4 regions of the Yokenella regensburgei genome follow, and region 1 is predicted to be linked to each of the others. Evidence: predicted binding sites of a transcription regulator. Region 1 holds the regulator's gene; each other region holds the start of a gene.
What was found. Region 1 encodes PhoB, which activates phosphate uptake and scavenging genes when phosphate is short. Its sites were predicted from a motif close to CTGTCATAAAACTGNCNNAT; they were not measured.
Positions count from the first base shown of each region.

Region 1 (4,215 bases):
AGGCCTGCGCCTCCAGCTTCTCCAGCTCGGTTTTGGCGGTTTTGTGCTTTTCAAACACCATCGCCGAAATTTGTCCGTAGATTTCGGTTCCGGTGAGCTCTTCGAGCAGCTCGGCGCGCTCTTTCGGTTTGGCATTGAGGAAAGCGGCAAACTGCCCCTGCGACAGCAGCATCGAGCGGGTAAAGCGACCGTAGTCGAGCCCGGTGAGCGTGGCGGTAAGCTCCAGCTTGTCTTTCACTTTATCCGCAAGGATCTTGCCGTCTTCAGTACGCGCCAGCTCAACGCGCGGTGCCTGCAGGTTGCCATCGGGCTGGTTACGCGCCCGGTTCTGGCTCCAGAAGGCGCGATAGCCGGTGCCTTTCACCTCAAATTCCACCTCGGCCAGACACTCGGCGGTATCGCGGGTCATCAGATCGTTTTGCGACTGTGAGACGGTATTAAGACGCGGTGTTTCATGGTACAGCGCGAGGCAGATGGCATCGAGCAATGTGGTTTTTCCGGCCCCGGTCGGGCCGGTGATGGCAAACAGACCGTTGCTGGCGAACGGCTCGGCGGTGAAATCAATTTTCCATTCGCCTTTCAGCGAGTTGAGGTTTTTTAAGCGCAGGCTGAGGATTTTCATACGTTTTCCTCCCCGGAGAGGCTTTGCAGGGTATCGTCGAAAAGCTGGTGCAGGCGACCCTGCTGACCGTCGTCAAATTCTTCCAGTGCGAGGCGGCGGGCAAAGACCTCTTCAACTTTGAGTTCACTCAGGGTTTCGCGCTGTTCGCCTGCGATAATGCGCTCCCGCTGCTCGCGGCTGCGGCGGATCAGCAGGACCTCAACCGCAAGTGCCTCCGTCTGGGCCTGAATTTTACGCTGCAGGTCGTGCAGGTACTCTTCGCTGTTGATTTCGATATCAAGCCAAGTGACGGCTTCCGACGTTTCTGGCCAGCGGGCGAGCTGATCGCTGACGCTGGCGAAATCACCTTTCAGCACCGCCAGCGGTTGGGTGACCGGCACGTCAAGGGTCTCGACGCTGGCAAGTTTACCTGCGTCGAAGTTCACCAGATGCACGCTTTTGCTTTTACCGGTTTCGTCGAAGCTCAGCGCAATCGGTGAGCCGCAGTAGCGAATGTGCTCGCTGCCGCCAATTTTCTGCGCCCGGTGAATATGTCCGAGGGCGATGTAGTCCGCCGGTGGGAAGTTCTGCGCCGGGAAGGCATCGAGAGTGCCTATATAGATGTCGCGTACCGCGTCACTTTTGCTGGCACCGACGGTGGTCAGGTGGCCGCTGGCAATAATCGGCAGCGTGCGGTCGCCGCGCAGCACAACCGCAGCCTCATATTGTTGCTGGTAGTAATCGGTGATTGCGGCAAGCAACGTGTGCTGTTTTTCCTGGGCAGAATGCCCGGCCTGGCTCACGACCACATCGCGCGGGCGCAGGAACGGCACCGGGCAGAGAATGGCCCCCACGCTGCCGTCGCGGCGGATAAGCTCACAGGGTGGACAGCCCGCGCTTGCGACAACGGTCGTATTAAGGAAGGCGAGAATATCGCGTGATTCATTGAGCGTGGCGACGGAATCATGGTTACCCGCCAGCACCACCAGGTGACAGCCGGTTTGCTGTAGCTTGACGACAAAACGGTTGTACAGCTCGCGGGCGTAGCTTGGCGGCGAACCGGTATCAAAGATGTCACCTGCCACAATAATGGCATCCACCTCACGGGCTTCGGCCGTTTGCAGCAGCCAGTCGAGGAAGGCCTCGTGTTCTGGAGCCCGGCTCTTGCTGTAAAAGTTCTGGCCCAGATGCCAGTCAGAGGTATGAATGATGCGCATAGCGGTTCCGTAGCAAAAAAAGCATAAAGGAGATTATAAACATTCAGATACGGTGGGGTCGATGGCTGTCATAAAGCCTCCGCAGAGGTATCATCTGTCGGTCATCTTTTTCATAAATCTGTCACAAATCTGACGCATAATGGCGCCGCACTCTATAATTGCTACTAAAAAATCACAGGGTAAATAATGGCGAGACGAATTCTGGTCGTTGAAGATGAGGCTCCAATCCGCGAAATGGTGTGCTTCGTTCTGGAGCAAAATGGCTTTCAACCCGTTGAAGCAGAAGATTATGACAGTGCCGTGAATCAACTCAATGAGCCCTGGCCAGATCTGATTCTGCTCGACTGGATGTTGCCGGGTGGTTCGGGGTTACAGTTCATCAAACATATCAAGCGTGAAGCCATGACGCGTGATATTCCGGTGATGATGCTGACCGCGCGCGGGGAAGAAGAGGATCGTGTGCGGGGGCTGGAAACCGGAGCGGATGACTACATTACCAAACCGTTCTCGCCGAAAGAGTTAGTCGCCCGAATTAAAGCCGTGATGCGCCGCATTTCACCGATGGCGGTGGAAGAGGTAATTGAGATGCAGGGGCTGAGCCTCGATCCCACTTCGCATCGCGTCATGACCGGTGAAAATCCGCTGGACATGGGGCCGACAGAATTTAAGTTATTACACTTCTTTATGACGCATCCCGAGCGTGTTTATAGCCGCGAACAACTGCTGAACCACGTCTGGGGAACGAACGTGTATGTCGAAGACAGAACGGTTGATGTGCATATTCGCCGCCTGCGTAAGGCGCTGGAGCACAGCGGCCACGACCGTATGGTGCAAACTGTACGCGGTACGGGATATCGTTTTTCTGCCCGTTTCTAAAATTTGACAGGAGTATGACCCGTGCTGGAACGGCTGTCATGGAGAAGGCTGGCGCTTGAGCTTTGCTTATGTTGTATCCCAGCCTTTATTCTCGGGGCATTTTTTGGTTATTTGCCGTGGTTTTTACTGGCGGCGGTAACCGGGCTGCTTATCTGGCATTTCTGGAATTTATTACGTCTTTCCTGGTGGTTATGGGTTGATCGCAGCATGACGCCGCCGCCGGGACGAGGCAGCTGGGAGCCACTGCTGTACGGTCTGCATCAGATGCAGATGCGTAACAAAAAACGTCGCCGTGAGCTGGGGAGTCTGATCAAGCGCTTTCGTAGCGGTGCCGAGTCGCTGCCGGATGCGGTGGTACTGACCAACGGAGAAGGCGCTATCTTCTGGTGTAACGGACTGGCCCAACAGCTGCTGGGGCTGCGCTGGCCGGACGATAACGGACAAAATATCCTCAACCTGCTGCGCTATCCGGAATTTGCTCAGCACCTCAAACATCGTGATTTCTCAAAGCCGTTGAATCTGGTTCTGAATAATGGTCGTCATCTGGAAATTCGCGTGATGCCGTACAGCGAGCATCAGTGGCTGATGGTGGCGCGTGACGTGACCCAGATGCACCAGCTGGAAGGTGCGCGGCGCAACTTCTTTGCCAACGTCAGCCATGAGCTGCGTACACCGTTGACCGTATTACAGGGCTATCTGGAGATGATGCAGGAGCAAACGCTGGAAGGTGCAACGCGTGAAAAAGCGCTGCATACCATGCGTGAACAGACTCACCGGATGGAAGGGTTGGTTAAACAACTGCTGACTCTGTCAAAAATTGAAGCGGCACCGATGATGGCGCTGAGCGATCGTATTGATATGCCGATGATGCTGCGGGTGGTGGAGCGCGAAGCCCAGACCCTCAGTCAGAAAAAGCATACGCTGCATTTTGAGATTGATGATTCCCTGCGGGTGATGGGCAACGACGAGCAGCTGCGTAGCGCGGTATCCAACCTGGTGTATAACGCTATCAATCACACGCCTCCGGGCACGGAGATAACCGTGCGCTGGCAACGGGCACCGCACGGCGCGCTGTTTAGCGTGGAGGACAACGGCCCGGGGATTGCGCCGGAGCACATTCCGCGCCTGACCGAGCGCTTCTACCGTGTTGATAAGGCGCGTTCGCGGCAAACCGGGGGCAGCGGTCTGGGGCTGGCGATAGTGAAACATGCGGTAAATCATCACGACAGTCGCCTGGAAATTGAAAGTACCCTGGGCAAGGGGACGCGTTTTAGCTTCCTGCTTCCGGAACGTTTAATTGCCAAAAACAGCGCCTGAATCGACGCTTGTCAGGTTAACTTTCCACAGACCAGCTTCGGCTGGTCTGTTTGCTTTGCAGTTCATTTTTTAGCGCTGTATTTATGAACGTCTGATTGTTTTTTGTTCGCATGATTAGCCACATGTTTTTTGTAAAACTGGTAGATAATCCCATTGCGAAAATTAGTATTAGCATAATCATCTGGTTTTACGATCCCTCCTTGC
Region 1 covers NZ_RBIZ01000007.1:103,819-108,033, forward strand. Annotated here, with positions in the region: gene sbcC (exonuclease subunit SbcC) at 1-622, opposite strand, end outside; gene sbcD (exonuclease subunit SbcD) at 619-1,818, opposite strand; gene phoB (phosphate response regulator transcription factor PhoB) at 2,005-2,694, shown strand; gene phoR (phosphate regulon sensor histidine kinase PhoR) at 2,716-4,011, shown strand.

Region 2 (4,215 bases), on a different contig from region 1:
CAATTGTTGAAAAATATAGAGCCGGAAATCCGTACAATTTTGGCCCCCGTGTGGACTTTTGTGCTACGGTTTTAGGAATTTTCTGGATGAAGGGTGCGTGATCAGCGCCGCATAATGGCGTATTCTTCGGCAAAATCGCTGTTTTTTGAAAGGGATAGTCAGTAGTGGAAACGTTTAGTTACATGAAATGACCCCTTTGACAGCGCAAAGTGGAAAGAGTTTCTTAACAATTTTTGTTATATTTAAAACTTAGGATTTACTTGAAGCACATTTGAGGTGGTTATGAAAAAAATTGCATGTCTTTCAGCACTGGCCGTAGTTATGGCTTTCTCCGCAGGTTCTGCTGTTGCAGGTACTTCTACCGTTACTGGTGGTTACGCTCAGAGCGATATGCAGGGCGTTGCTAACAAAGCTGGCGGTTTCAACCTGAAATACCGTTACGAGTTCGACGACAGCAACCCGCTGGGTGTTATCGGTTCCTTTACTTACACTGAAAAAAATCGTACCGAAGACGGCGTGTATAACAAAGGCCAGTACTACGGTATCACTGCCGGTCCGGCTTACCGTATCAACGATTGGGCTAGCATCTACGGCGTAATCGGTCTGGGCTACGGTAAATTCCAGGCAACTGATTTCCCGAACAGCAAATCTGACACCAGCGACTACGGTTTCTCCTACGGTGCTGGTCTGCAGTTCAACCCGATCGAAAACGTTGCACTGGACTTCTCCTACGAGCAGTCTCGTATTCGTAACGTTGACGTTGGCACCTGGATCGCAGGCGTTGGTTACCGTTTCTAATCACTTCGGTGATAATAAAAAATCCGCCCTTGAGGCGGATTTTTTTTGGCTGCGATTCGGGGTTATCGACTGTTGGTGGTGAAGATGTCGGTGCCGAGGTGGTTGTAATCCACTTTCTGCAGCTTGAAGTTGGTGATGTAAACCGGTGGGGCCTTCTTGTTCGAGATGAAGGGATAGCCGCTAGTAATTTCTTGCGTTTTGATCCCGGTCCACTGTGAGAAGAAGCTCAGGAAGTCGTTGGCTGAACGGCGTGCTTTGATAATGCGATGTGCTTTATCGTCGCTTGAGAGCACCATAAACGGGACCTGGAAGTTCTGCTGGAACTGGTCGTCGTGAGCCAGATACTGCACCTCTTTGCCGCGTTCCTTAAACGCCAGTCCGTGATCGGAGAAATAGACCAGCGAGAAGCTGTCGCCCGAGTTGCGCAGTTGATCGTAAAGCTTCGCCAGCAGGTCGTCGGTTTGCGTCATGGTGTAGAGATAGCAGGAGGTCTCTTTCGACTGGACGAACTCGGCGTATTTCCCCTGAGTACGGTCGCAGGCCTGCGGATGAGAGCCCATCAGGTGCAATACGATCATCTGCGGCTGAGTACGCTGGGTAGAGAGCACCTGCGAAGTCATCTTTAACAGGGCGTCATCACGGGTATTTTTATCCGCTTCAAAATCACCGCTTTTCAGGAAATGCACTTCGTCAGCGCGTTTAGCGATACTGGCGATGGCGGTATCATATTCACCAATCTGCCCCTGGTTTGAGAACCACCAGGTCTGGAAGCCCGCGCGGTTGGCAAGCGTCACGAAGTTATCCTGATACTGCGGTTTGCCATCGACAACGCGGTTGAGCGTCAGGCCGAGCGATTTTTGCGTCGAGCCGCTGGCGGCGATGTAGTCGGTAAACAGATAGCCATTCACCGAACTGGCAAACGGGGTGTTGTCCCAGTGACCACCGAACGCACCCATGGCGTCACGGCGCGCACTCTCGCCGATAACTACTACGTAGGTATGGTATTTCGGCTTCACGGCAGTAATGGTCCAGGTGTCTTTCATACCGGAAAGCTGCGCCATTCGCGCCTGCTCATCCAGCACTTCGTTATTATTCACCACCACATCTTTCACGAAGCGAAACGCCGGGTAACCAGAATCGATAAGCTTAAACACGCCACCCCAGGCAAGATTTTGCACCGGCTGGACAAAAAAGGTTCCAACGCTGAACAGCAGCGCCAGCGTCTGTAACTTTCCCCACGGCTGCGGTTCGCCAATTTTGCGACGCACGGCAATGACGCCCATGACAAAAATAAACACGCCAACAAAATAGCTGTACCACGGGAAAATCGTCAGAATTTCCGTCGACTCCTCCATATTGGTGGAGTGCAGCGCCAGCAGGGTGTTGAAATTAGGCGCGCCGTAGGCCTGAGCAAACGGGAAATATAAGGCACCGAGCAATGAATAAATACCAATCACCCCCTTCTGCACGCGAGGGAAGCTGCGCCACAGTAGCTGCAGCACGCAGGTAAAGGCGAGGGTATACAGCACGCTGAACGGATAGCCCAGCGCAAGGTTAATCAGCAGAGATTGTAAAATGTAGAATCCCGTCCACGGGCATAATTTTACGCCGCGGGCCGCAAGTGAGTCTTTCAGGGTTAAATTCATAGGTCGCTATCATAAAAACGCCATGTGCTTCCCCTGGCGTCAAGGGTTCAAACCTGCCGTGACAGCGCGAAAAAAAAGGTGAGAAGTTCGCAAGTGGTGCAGGATGGCACGAAGATAGAGCCTGTGAATGTGAAGGTCAACTACTCATAACGAATTGTTTTGCGAGAAAGATTACAAATCCGGAAAAAAGGCGCGGATATTGGGCGCAACAGCGCAGTGTGGCAGGGTTTTGTGACAATAAAATGAAGCGGCGTACCGCGACGCCGCGTTAGTGGGAAGGTTTGTCCTGCTGCGGTTTGTTGTTGAAGTAGTCGCACAACATGTTCAGCAGCATCAGCCGGACTTTAAAGGGAGAATGAGTAAACACGCTTAAGCACCTCTTCATTTCGTTCATGATTGCCTCCTGTCATTTCTGGTCCTTCACTCCCTGAAGGATGTTCGTGTTGTATACAGATATAGCACAGGCTATATCTTATAGCTATGGCTAAGACGTTAATTTTTTGTGCTCAGAGCACGATCCTATACAATGGTCGTCCTTTATAGGGTGCGAGGCCGCGCCACACTGATGAGGAAGCACGATGAGCCGTCGCGAAGGTAAGCCAATAACAAAAAAAGTGACGCAGTTGGTTAATGTTGAAGAGCATGTTGAAGGCTTTCGTCAGGTGCGTGAAGCGCATCGTCGCGAGCTGATTGATGATTACGTTGAGTTGATCTCTGACCTCATCCATGAATCCGGAGAAGCACGCCAGGTCGATATGGCGGCGCGTCTTGGGGTTTCCCAGCCGACGGTTGCTAAAATGCTCAAGCGTCTGGCCGGTGTTGGCCTGATTGAACAGATCCCGTGGCGCGGCGTATTCCTGACCCCGGAAGGGGAGAAGCTGGCGCAGGCCAGCCGTGAACGCCACCAGATAGTTGAAACTTTCCTGCTGACCATCGGCGTCAGCCCGGAAAATGCCCGCCGCGATGCGGAAGGGGTAGAGCACCACGTCTGCGAGGAAACGCTGGAAGTGTTCCGTCGCTACAACGAAAAACACGGGCATAACGCTGAATGAGTCTGCCGATTTTGCGCGCCCTGGCGCGCGATCGCTTTCTGCACCTGCTGATTATCATTGGCGTCCTGCTGAGTTTTCTGGTTCCCTTCGCCCCTTCTCGCTGGCCGGCCGCCATCGACTGGCACACCATTATCACCCTGAGCGGGTTAATGCTGCTCACCAAAGGCGTTGAACAAAGCGGCTATTTTGATGTACTGGGCCGCAGAATGGCCCGCCGATTTGTCACCGAACGCCAGCTGGCGATATTTATGCTGCTGGCCGCCGCGCTGCTGTCGACCTTTCTGACCAATGATGTAGCGCTGTTTATCGTGGTGCCGCTGACCATCACGCTAAAGAAGTGGTGCGCGCTGCCGGTCAATCGGATCATCATTTTCGAAGCGCTGGCGGTGAACGCTGGCTCGCTGCTGACGCCCATTGGCAACCCGCAAAACATCCTGCTGTGGGGGCGTTCCGGACTCTCTTTTACTGCGTTTATCGGCCAGATGCTGCCGTTAGCGCTGGCGATGATGCTGACGTTGCTGGTGCTGTGCTGGTTCTGTTTCCCGGCGAAAGCGCTGCGTTTTCAGAGCAGTGACCGCACGCCGGAGTGGTCGCCGCGGCTGGTGTGGAGCTGTCTGGGTTTGTACGTGGTGTTCCTCGTTGCCCTGGAGATGAAGCAGGAGCTGTGGGGGCTGGCGCTGATTGCCGCCGGGTTCCTTCTGTTGGCGCGTCGGGTGATT
Region 2 covers NZ_RBIZ01000003.1:2,044,475-2,048,689, reverse strand. Annotated here, with positions in the region: gene ompX (outer membrane protein OmpX) at 283-798, shown strand; gene C7387_RS10015 (phosphoethanolamine transferase) at 861-2,444, opposite strand; gene mntS (manganase accumulation protein MntS) at 2,713-2,838, opposite strand; gene mntR (manganese-binding transcriptional regulator MntR) at 3,023-3,496, shown strand; gene C7387_RS10000 (anion transporter) at 3,493-4,215, shown strand, end outside.
Region 2: the regulator PhoB is predicted to act here: its motif matches at 2,451-2,470, upstream of C7387_RS10015 (phosphoethanolamine transferase).

Region 3 (4,215 bases), on a different contig from region 1:
CCACGCCACGCAGTGCAACGCTAAAAGGCGACGCGACGCTGGTGCGGGTGCTGTTACGCAATCTGGTGGAAAACGCCCACCGCTACAGCCCGGAAGGATCGCTCATTACGCTGACCATTGATTATGAAGCGGGTGCGGTGCTGGTTGTTGAAGATGAAGGGCCAGGCATTGATGAAGCCAAGAGCGGTGAACTCAGCAAAGCCTTCGTGCGTATGGATAGCCGCTTTGGTGGAATTGGTCTTGGATTAAGTATTGTTTCGCGTATTGCGCAGCTGCATGATGCGAAGTTCTTCCTGACCAACCGCAGGCCTGGTCCGGGTGCCCGGGCGTGGGTGCGGTTCCCCCCGCTGAGCCGTTGATTAGAAAGTCTGCACCCAGTTAACGCTGAAGCCAGCAATAATCGACAGCGCCAGCAGCAGGACAAAAAGCTCTCGGATTTGGGTTAATTTCATGGCAACTCTCCACATCGTTATGCGGAGAGTTTCCGTGAAAAAGATTAAGCAAACATTAATTTTTGTGTCTGTCTGAATCAGCCAGACAATTACGATGCGGCGATAAACAGATCGCGAAGCTGATGGAGCTGGTCACGGATCTGCGCCGCCTCTTCAAATTCGAGATTCTGTGCATGCTGCATCATTTGCCCTTCCAGCTCGTGGATTTTCTGCTGCAGCGCTTTCGGCGTTAACACGACGGTATCTTCTTCTACAATCCGCGCTTTACCACGCCCTTTCGCTTTGGTTTTCGCCAGACCCGCACCCAGTGCCAGAATATCGACCACCTTCTTGGTGAGGCCCTGCGGCACAATACCGTTCTCTTCGTTATAGCGCTGCTGTTTCTCGCGACGACGTTCGGTTTCGCCAATCGCCTTAGCCATTGACGGAGTGATTTTATCGCCGTACAGAATGGCTTTACCGTTGATGTTACGCGCCGCACGACCAATGGTCTGGATCAAGGAACGTTCAGAACGCAGGAAACCCTCTTTATCGGCATCAAGGATCGCCACCAGCGAGACCTCAGGCATATCCAGACCCTCTCGCAGCAGGTTGATCCCAACCAGGACGTCAAACTCGCCCAGACGCAGGTCACGGATGATTTCCATACGCTCGACGGTGTCGATATCCGAGTGCAGATAGCGCACCCGCTCGCCGTGTTCTTCAAGATACTCGGTTAAGTCTTCCGCCATCCGTTTGGTCAGTGTCGTCACCAGTACGCGTTCGTTGATAAGCGCACGTTGGCGAATTTCTGACAGCAGATCGTCAACCTGGGTCGCCACCGGGCGCACTTCGATAACCGGATCTAAAAGCCCGGTTGGACGCACGACCTGGTCAACCACGTCACCCGCAGATTTATCCAGTTCATAGTTACCCGGCGTTGCCGAAACATAAATCGACTGCGGCGCCAGCGCTTCGAACTCTTCAAACTTCAGCGGACGGTTATCGAGCGCGGAAGGCAGGCGGAAACCGTACTCCACCAGCGTCTCTTTACGCGCCCGGTCGCCACGGTACATACCGCCAATCTGCGGGATAGTCACGTGGGATTCGTCGATGACCAGCAGACCATCGGCCGGAAGGTAATCAAACAGCGTCGGCGGCGGCTCGCCGGGACCACGGCCGGAGAGAAAGCGCGAATAGTTTTCGATGCCGGAGCAGTATCCGAGCTCGTTCATCATCTCGAGATCGAACTGAGTACGCTGGCTCAAGCGCTGCTCTTCCAGCAGCTTGTTGTTGGCAAGCAACACCTTGCGGCGGTCTGCCAGCTCAACTTTGATATCTTCCATCGCCTGAATAATACGCTCGCGTGGCGTCACGTAGTGCGTTTTCGGGTAGATGGTGAAGCGCTGAACGCCGGACTCCAGATGGCCGGTGAGCGGGTCAAACAACGACAGCCGCTCGACTTCGTCGTCAAAAAGCTCAATGCGTAGCGCCAGATCGTCGGACTCTGCCGGGAAGACGTCGATCACTTCGCCGCGGACACGGAAGGTCCCGCGCTGAAATGCCTGATCGTTACGGGTGTACTGCAGCTCAGTGAGACGTCGCAGGATACTGCGCTGATCGACAATCATCCCGACCGTCAGGTGCAGCATCATTTTCAGATACAGATCCGGATCGCCAAGGCCGTAGATGGCTGAAACCGACGCCACCACGATTACATCACGGCGCTCTAACAGTGCCTTGGTCGCAGAGAGTCGCATCTGTTCGATATGCTCGTTCACCGAGGCGTCTTTCTCGATGAAGGTATCCGAGCTCGGTACGTAGGCTTCCGGCTGGTAGTAATCGTAGTACGAGACGAAATACTCCACCGCGTTTTCCGGGAAGAACTCCTTCATCTCGCCATAGAGCTGGGCCGCCAGCGTTTTGTTCGGCGCCAGTACCATAGTAGGACGCTGCAGATCGGCAATAACGTTAGCGATGGTAAAGGTTTTACCTGAGCCCGTTACGCCGAGCAGCGTCTGGTGCGCCAGGCCGTCCTCCAGACCCTCTTTCAGTTTGGCGATGGCCGCAGGCTGATCGCCTGAAGGGCGAAACGCGGAATGAAGTTTGAACGGTTTAGACATGGACAACGACCTGTGAAGGAGTGAACTGGCAGGTGACTAATTTTACTCGTCGCAGATAAATTTGCCAACCATTTATACTGGATATAAAAACAGTAACATATTATCGTATTTGTGTTACCCGCCCATCGTCAGCCTGACAAACGGGCAATTTCTCGTGACGGCGGGATAAAAAACCAGACAGCATCGGTTATCCCCAGAATTTTTTCTGGTTTAACATTTGTCAAGGTATGTAATGAAACTTTTGTGGCAGCCGGTGACACTTTTCTTACAGGCATTGCTTTTATCTAACTCATTAATTAAAAAAGAAAATATCCAAAAGCCGCCTTTCGCATCAATTCAGTCGCAAGCCGCATGCTCTCTCGTTTACCAGAGGTTTTCTAACCCTAATACACAAGGTTATCCACAGGAATAGTGGATAACTGTCTCCAGCCCATATCCCCCGCCTGACGGCAAAAATGGTCCGGCAGCGAAACGCCGGACATAAAAAAATATTATTGATAATTTTTGAGTTTTTTTCGCTTTAGACGTTGGCGAATATATGCGCGATCTGCTTCACATTTCTACAATTTTGTAGCGGTCAGGTGCTGAAGGTCGAGATATCCACCGAGGTCAGTTTGCGCAACATCTCCTTCAATCCACGGGATTTCTCCCAGCAGCGGCGCAGGCAACATACGCGTTAGCGTAGCCATATATTCTGCGTGTCGGCGTCCGGGTGGAACCACGTCGTTGGCAATCCAGCCTGCAAGATGTAAACCGGCCTGCAGTACTGCCTGGGCCGTCAGCACTGCATGGTTAATACAGCCAAGCTTAACGCCAACCACCAGAATCACCGGCAAGCGTTCTTGCTGCACCCAGTCGGCAAATGTCAGCACCGGTGACAACGGTGTGTACCAGCCCCCCGCACCTTCAACCAGCACCCACTCCGCGTCACTCTCAAGCGCCCGTAACCCAGCGGAAAGCACCGTGGCTTCAATGGGACGCCCTTCATCGGCGCTGATAATATGCGGCGAAGTCGGTTCGCCGAAGGTATAGGGGTTCACCTGTTCATAACGCAGCGCTAGCGCGCTATTTCGCTGCAAGGCCAGCGCATCGCTATTACGTAACCCTTCGGCGGTCTGTTCACTACCGGAGGCGACCGGCTTATACCCCGCCGTCCGCCGTCCCAGACGATTCGCGGCCTGCAGCAGCGCACAGCTGGCGACCGTTTTCCCGACTTCCGTATCGGTACCGGTGACAAAATAACGTTCAGTCACGTTCAATCACTCCCCAGAAAAGATGGTAAGTCAGCGGGCAACCCCCGCCGTGCTGCGGCCATGCAAGCTGCAGCGCCTGTAGTTTTTGTCGCGTCAGAAGCCTGCTGGCACGCCCTTCATGCAGATGGGTGGCACCAATGCCTTTAAGCGAACGCATCGCGCTCATCGCGTCAGGGAAGCTCAGGGTGATGGATTCCAGCCTGGAACGCCCCCGCCATGCTGAGAGCGTCTCCAGGAGCCTCTCCTGCGCTAAAAAACGGTTGGCATGAGGGTGTTCATCCACCGCCTGCCAGGCCTGATTCAGCTCCGGCAGAGAGCCGGCGGCAAGCGTGGTGAAGGCCAGCACTCCGCCAGGTTTTACCACTCGATACAGCTCCGCCAGCGCCGCGCCAAAATCATCGCACCACT
Region 3 covers NZ_RBIZ01000003.1:2,080,861-2,085,075, forward strand. Annotated here, with positions in the region: gene pmrB (two-component system sensor histidine kinase PmrB) at 1-359, shown strand, start outside; gene uvrB (excinuclease ABC subunit UvrB) at 542-2,554, opposite strand; gene bioD (dethiobiotin synthase) at 3,115-3,807, opposite strand; gene bioC (malonyl-ACP O-methyltransferase BioC) at 3,800-4,215, opposite strand, start outside.
Region 3: the regulator PhoB is predicted to act here: its motif matches at 2,806-2,825, upstream of uvrB (excinuclease ABC subunit UvrB).

Region 4 (4,215 bases), on a different contig from region 1:
CGTTTGCGTGTGCATGCCGTGGCGGCTTAGCGAGGCGGCGGCAAGATGCGGCTGGAAGTCGAGAAAACCGCTAATACCAATCACGCCGATACGCTTGCCAGGCAGCGGCATCACCGGCACCTCCGCCGGGCTTAGCCAGGCGCTGCGGGTGGTACCAAGCGGTGTGATGCGTTGATGGGCGCGCGTCGCGCTGCCGTGCATCTCGATACCGCATTCGGCGAGAAGCTGTTCAGTGGCATGGGCGTACTGCATCACCGCTTCAGCGCCGAGGCGGGTGTAAGGGTGGTCCGGCATCTGAATGGCGAGCTCAGCAAGCCCGGCGGCAGTATCGGTGACCGTTTCGCCATCCGGCAATGCGGTCAGTAAATCGAGCGAGCCAGAAGAGAAGTGCAGCGCGCTCTGCCCACGGCTGACGATAGCGGTGCGCAGGCCTTGCTGGTTAAGGGTTAGCCCGCAGAGCAACCCGGCGAGGCCGCCGCCGATAATGACCGTGTCAAATTTCATCCTGATGTTCCTTCTGCAGGCCGCATAAACCGAGATATACCCAGCGAGTAAATTCGCTTTCGCGCAGCGCATCGCCCCAGGCGACCGGCTGCACACCTTTCCAGCGTTCGTTGAGGAATTGCGAAAGCTGCGTCAGCGACTGTGCGGGCGTGGTGACGTTAAAACGCTGAAGCAGCCCCGCCGCGCGGCAGGCGCAGAGCTCACCCTGGCAGGTGCCCATCCCCACGCGGGTGCGGCGACGCAGGTCGATAAGGTTATTCACCGCCAGATTTTCCACCGCGTACTGCACTTCACCGGCGGTCACCGCTTCGCACTCGCAGACAACGCTGCGGGTCTGGCGGGTATCCCCCAGCCATGCCGGGGTACGATCGCCATGGCGGTATACCGCCGATCCGCGAAGTGGCGTAGGCAGTGAGATAATTTTCTTCAGCGTGGCTTCCGCCGGCTCCTGGGAGCCGGGCAGCGGACGCTCGGCGGTGGTGCAGGCGGCGGTATTACCCAGCTTGCGGCTGATGGCGTCCGTGGCCCACTCGGCCATCAGACGATAGGTCATCAGTTTGCCGCCGGTGATGGTGATGAAACCCTCCATGCCGTCACGTTTTGCGTGATCGAGCAGGACAATGCCACGGCTGACGTTACGACCGCTTGGGTCGTCATCGCTTGCCACCAGCGGACGCACGCCGGAATAGGCGCGCAGTACGCGGGTTTGCCCCATCACAGGTGCCAGCTTCTCGCCTTCGCGCAGCAGAATATCAACCTCTTCCGGTGATACCCGGTTATCGTCGATATCTTTGTAATCAATGTGCAGTGAGGTGGTGCCGATGAGCGAGATGGTATCGCCGGGCACCAGAATATCGGCGTCGGCGGGCTTACGGCAGCGGTTGATGACGTGCTGATTAATACGATGGTCAAGGATCAGCAGCGAGCCTTTCGCCGGGAACATGCGGATGCTGAGGTCGGCATATTCGGCGATGCGCTGTCCCCAGATCCCGGCGGCGTTAACCACCACCGCCGCGCGCAGGGTGAGCTTCTCTCCGGAGTGGTGGTTCCACAGGTGCACGCCGCACACGCGGTCGCCTTCGCGTATCAGGCCGGTCACTTCGCAGCCGGTGAGGATGGTGGCGCCGTGCTCGCGGGCATCCAGCATGTTGGCGGCGGTGAGGCGGAAAGGATCGACGGTGCCATCAGGCACTTTCACCGCGCCGATGAGCGCCGGGTTCACCGCCGGTTCAATGCGGCGGGCTTCGGCCGGGGACAGCGCCTGGGCATCGATCCCAGCTTCCCGGCAGGCGTTGATGAAGGTGCTTTGAAAGGCGAGGTCATCTTCCGGCAGGGTGATAAACAGACCGTTGGTCGGCTCAACGCAGTGGCGGGCGATGCGTTTGAGGATCTGGTTTTCGGCAATACATTCGCGGGCAGATTCGTTATCGGTCACCGCGTAACGGGCACCGCTGTGCAGCAGGCCGTGGTTACGTCCGGTCGCCCCCGTGGCGATATCGAAACGCTCTACCAGCACGGCACGTAAGCCGCGCAGCGCGCAGTCGCGAGCAATCCCCGCCCCGGTGGCTCCCCCGCCAATAATAATGACATCGTTTTCACACGTCATGGGCATCATCATCGTCCTTCACCATTTTCGTTTTAGCCATTTAGCCACATAAAAAATATGGATTGTTTGATTTCGAGCATATTCGAGCAAAAAACGAAAACGGAACGTGATTTCATGCGCATTTAGGAACTTATTGTCATAATTCTGTAACAATATGTGCGATGTTTCACAGTAACGACATCGTATTTCTCATACCATCGCCGCCACAAAATAAGCCCTCTTAAATTTCCTTTTCTATTAGAGGGTTATCACGTCAGACAAAGTATGGCCACGGAGGCTAGTATGTTGAGCATTTTTAAACCCGCACCGCATAAAGCGCGAGTACCGGATGCACAGGTCGACCCGCTTTATCGCCGCATGCGTTGGCAAATTTTCCTGGGAATATTTTTTGGTTATGCCGCGTACTATCTGGTGCGTAAGAACTTTGCCCTTGCTATGCCGTACCTGGTCGAGCAAGGATTTTCTCGTGGCGATCTCGGTTTTGCACTCTCCGGTATCTCCATTGCTTACGGATTTTCGAAATTCATCATGGGGTCGGTCTCTGACCGCTCGAATCCGCGCATTTTCCTGCCAGCGGGTCTGATTCTGGCCGCGCTGGTGATGCTGGTGATGGGCTTTGTGCCCTGGGCTACTTCCAGCATCATGATTATGTTTGCTTTACTGTTCCTTTGTGGTTGGTTCCAGGGAATGGGGTGGCCGCCGTGCGGACGTACCATGGTTCACTGGTGGTCGCAGAAAGAGCGTGGTGGGATTGTTTCGGTCTGGAACTGCGCGCACAACGTCGGTGGTGGTATTCCGCCGCTGCTGTTCCTGCTCGGTATGGCGTGGTTTAACGACTGGAAAGCGGCGCTGTACATGCCGGCCTTCGGTGCCATTCTGGTGGCGATTATTGCCTTTGCGCTGATGCGTGATACCCCGCAGTCCTGCGGTCTGCCGCCAATCGAAGAGTACAAAAACGACTACCCGGATGACTACAGCGACAAAAATGAAGAAGAACTGACCGCAAAACAGATCTTCATGCAGTACATCCTGCCGAACAAACTGCTGTGGTACATCGCGGTGGCGAACGTGTTCGTTTATCTGCTGCGTTACGGCATCCTCGACTGGTCACCGACCTACCTGAAAGAAGTGAAGCACTTCGCGCTGGATAAATCCTCCTGGGCCTATTTCCTGTATGAATATGCCGGGATCCCGGGGACGCTGCTCTGTGGCTGGATGTCGGACAAAGTGTTTAAAGGTAACCGTGGTGCCACCGGTGTGTTCTTCATGACCCTGGTGACGATTGCTACCGTGGTGTACTGGCTGAACCCGCCGGGTAATCCGAACGTCGACATGATTTGTATGATTGTGATTGGCTTCCTGATTTATGGCCCGGTCATGCTTATCGGTCTGCATGCGCTTGAACTGGCACCGAAGAAAGCGGCGGGGACAGCGGCGGGCTTCACCGGTCTGTTTGGTTATCTCGGTGGCTCGGTCGCGGCCAGCGCCATTGTGGGTTACACCGTTGACTTCTTCGGCTGGGACGGCGGTTTCATGGTGATGATTGGTGGTAGCGTACTGGCTGTTCTGCTGCTGATTGTGGTCATGCTGGGTGAAAAACGTCATCACGCTGAAATGCAGGCTAAACGCGCATAACAAGGAAAATAAATGAAAACAACGATTAGCGTATTAACCGCCAGCCTGTTGCTGGCGGGGGCTGCCGCGAGTTTCAACGCGGTAGCCGCGGAAAAAATTGTCATTGCCCACCGTGGCGCCAGCGGCTACCTGCCGGAGCATACGCTCCCGGCGAAAGCGATGGCCTACGCGCAGGGTGCTGACTACCTTGAGCAGGATCTGGTCATGACCAAGGATGACCATCTGGTGGTGCTGCATGACCACTACCTGGATCGCGTGACCGATGTTGCTGAACGTTTTCCGAATCGCGCCCGTAAGGACGGGCGTTACTACGCTATCGACTTCACGCTTGCGGAAATCAAATCGCTGAAGTTCACCGAAGGTTTCGATATCGTTGATGGTAAAAAAGTGCAGACCTATCCGGGACGTTTCCCGATGGGGAAATCTGACTTCCGCGTGCACACCTTCGAAGAAGAGATCGAATTTGTGCA
Region 4 covers NZ_RBIZ01000003.1:318,682-322,896, forward strand. Annotated here, with positions in the region: gene glpB (glycerol-3-phosphate dehydrogenase subunit GlpB) at 1-504, opposite strand, end outside; gene glpA (anaerobic glycerol-3-phosphate dehydrogenase subunit A) at 494-2,116, opposite strand; gene glpT (glycerol-3-phosphate transporter) at 2,393-3,745, shown strand; gene glpQ (glycerophosphodiester phosphodiesterase) at 3,758-4,215, shown strand, end outside.
Region 4: the regulator PhoB is predicted to act here: its motif matches at 2,244-2,263, upstream of glpT (glycerol-3-phosphate transporter).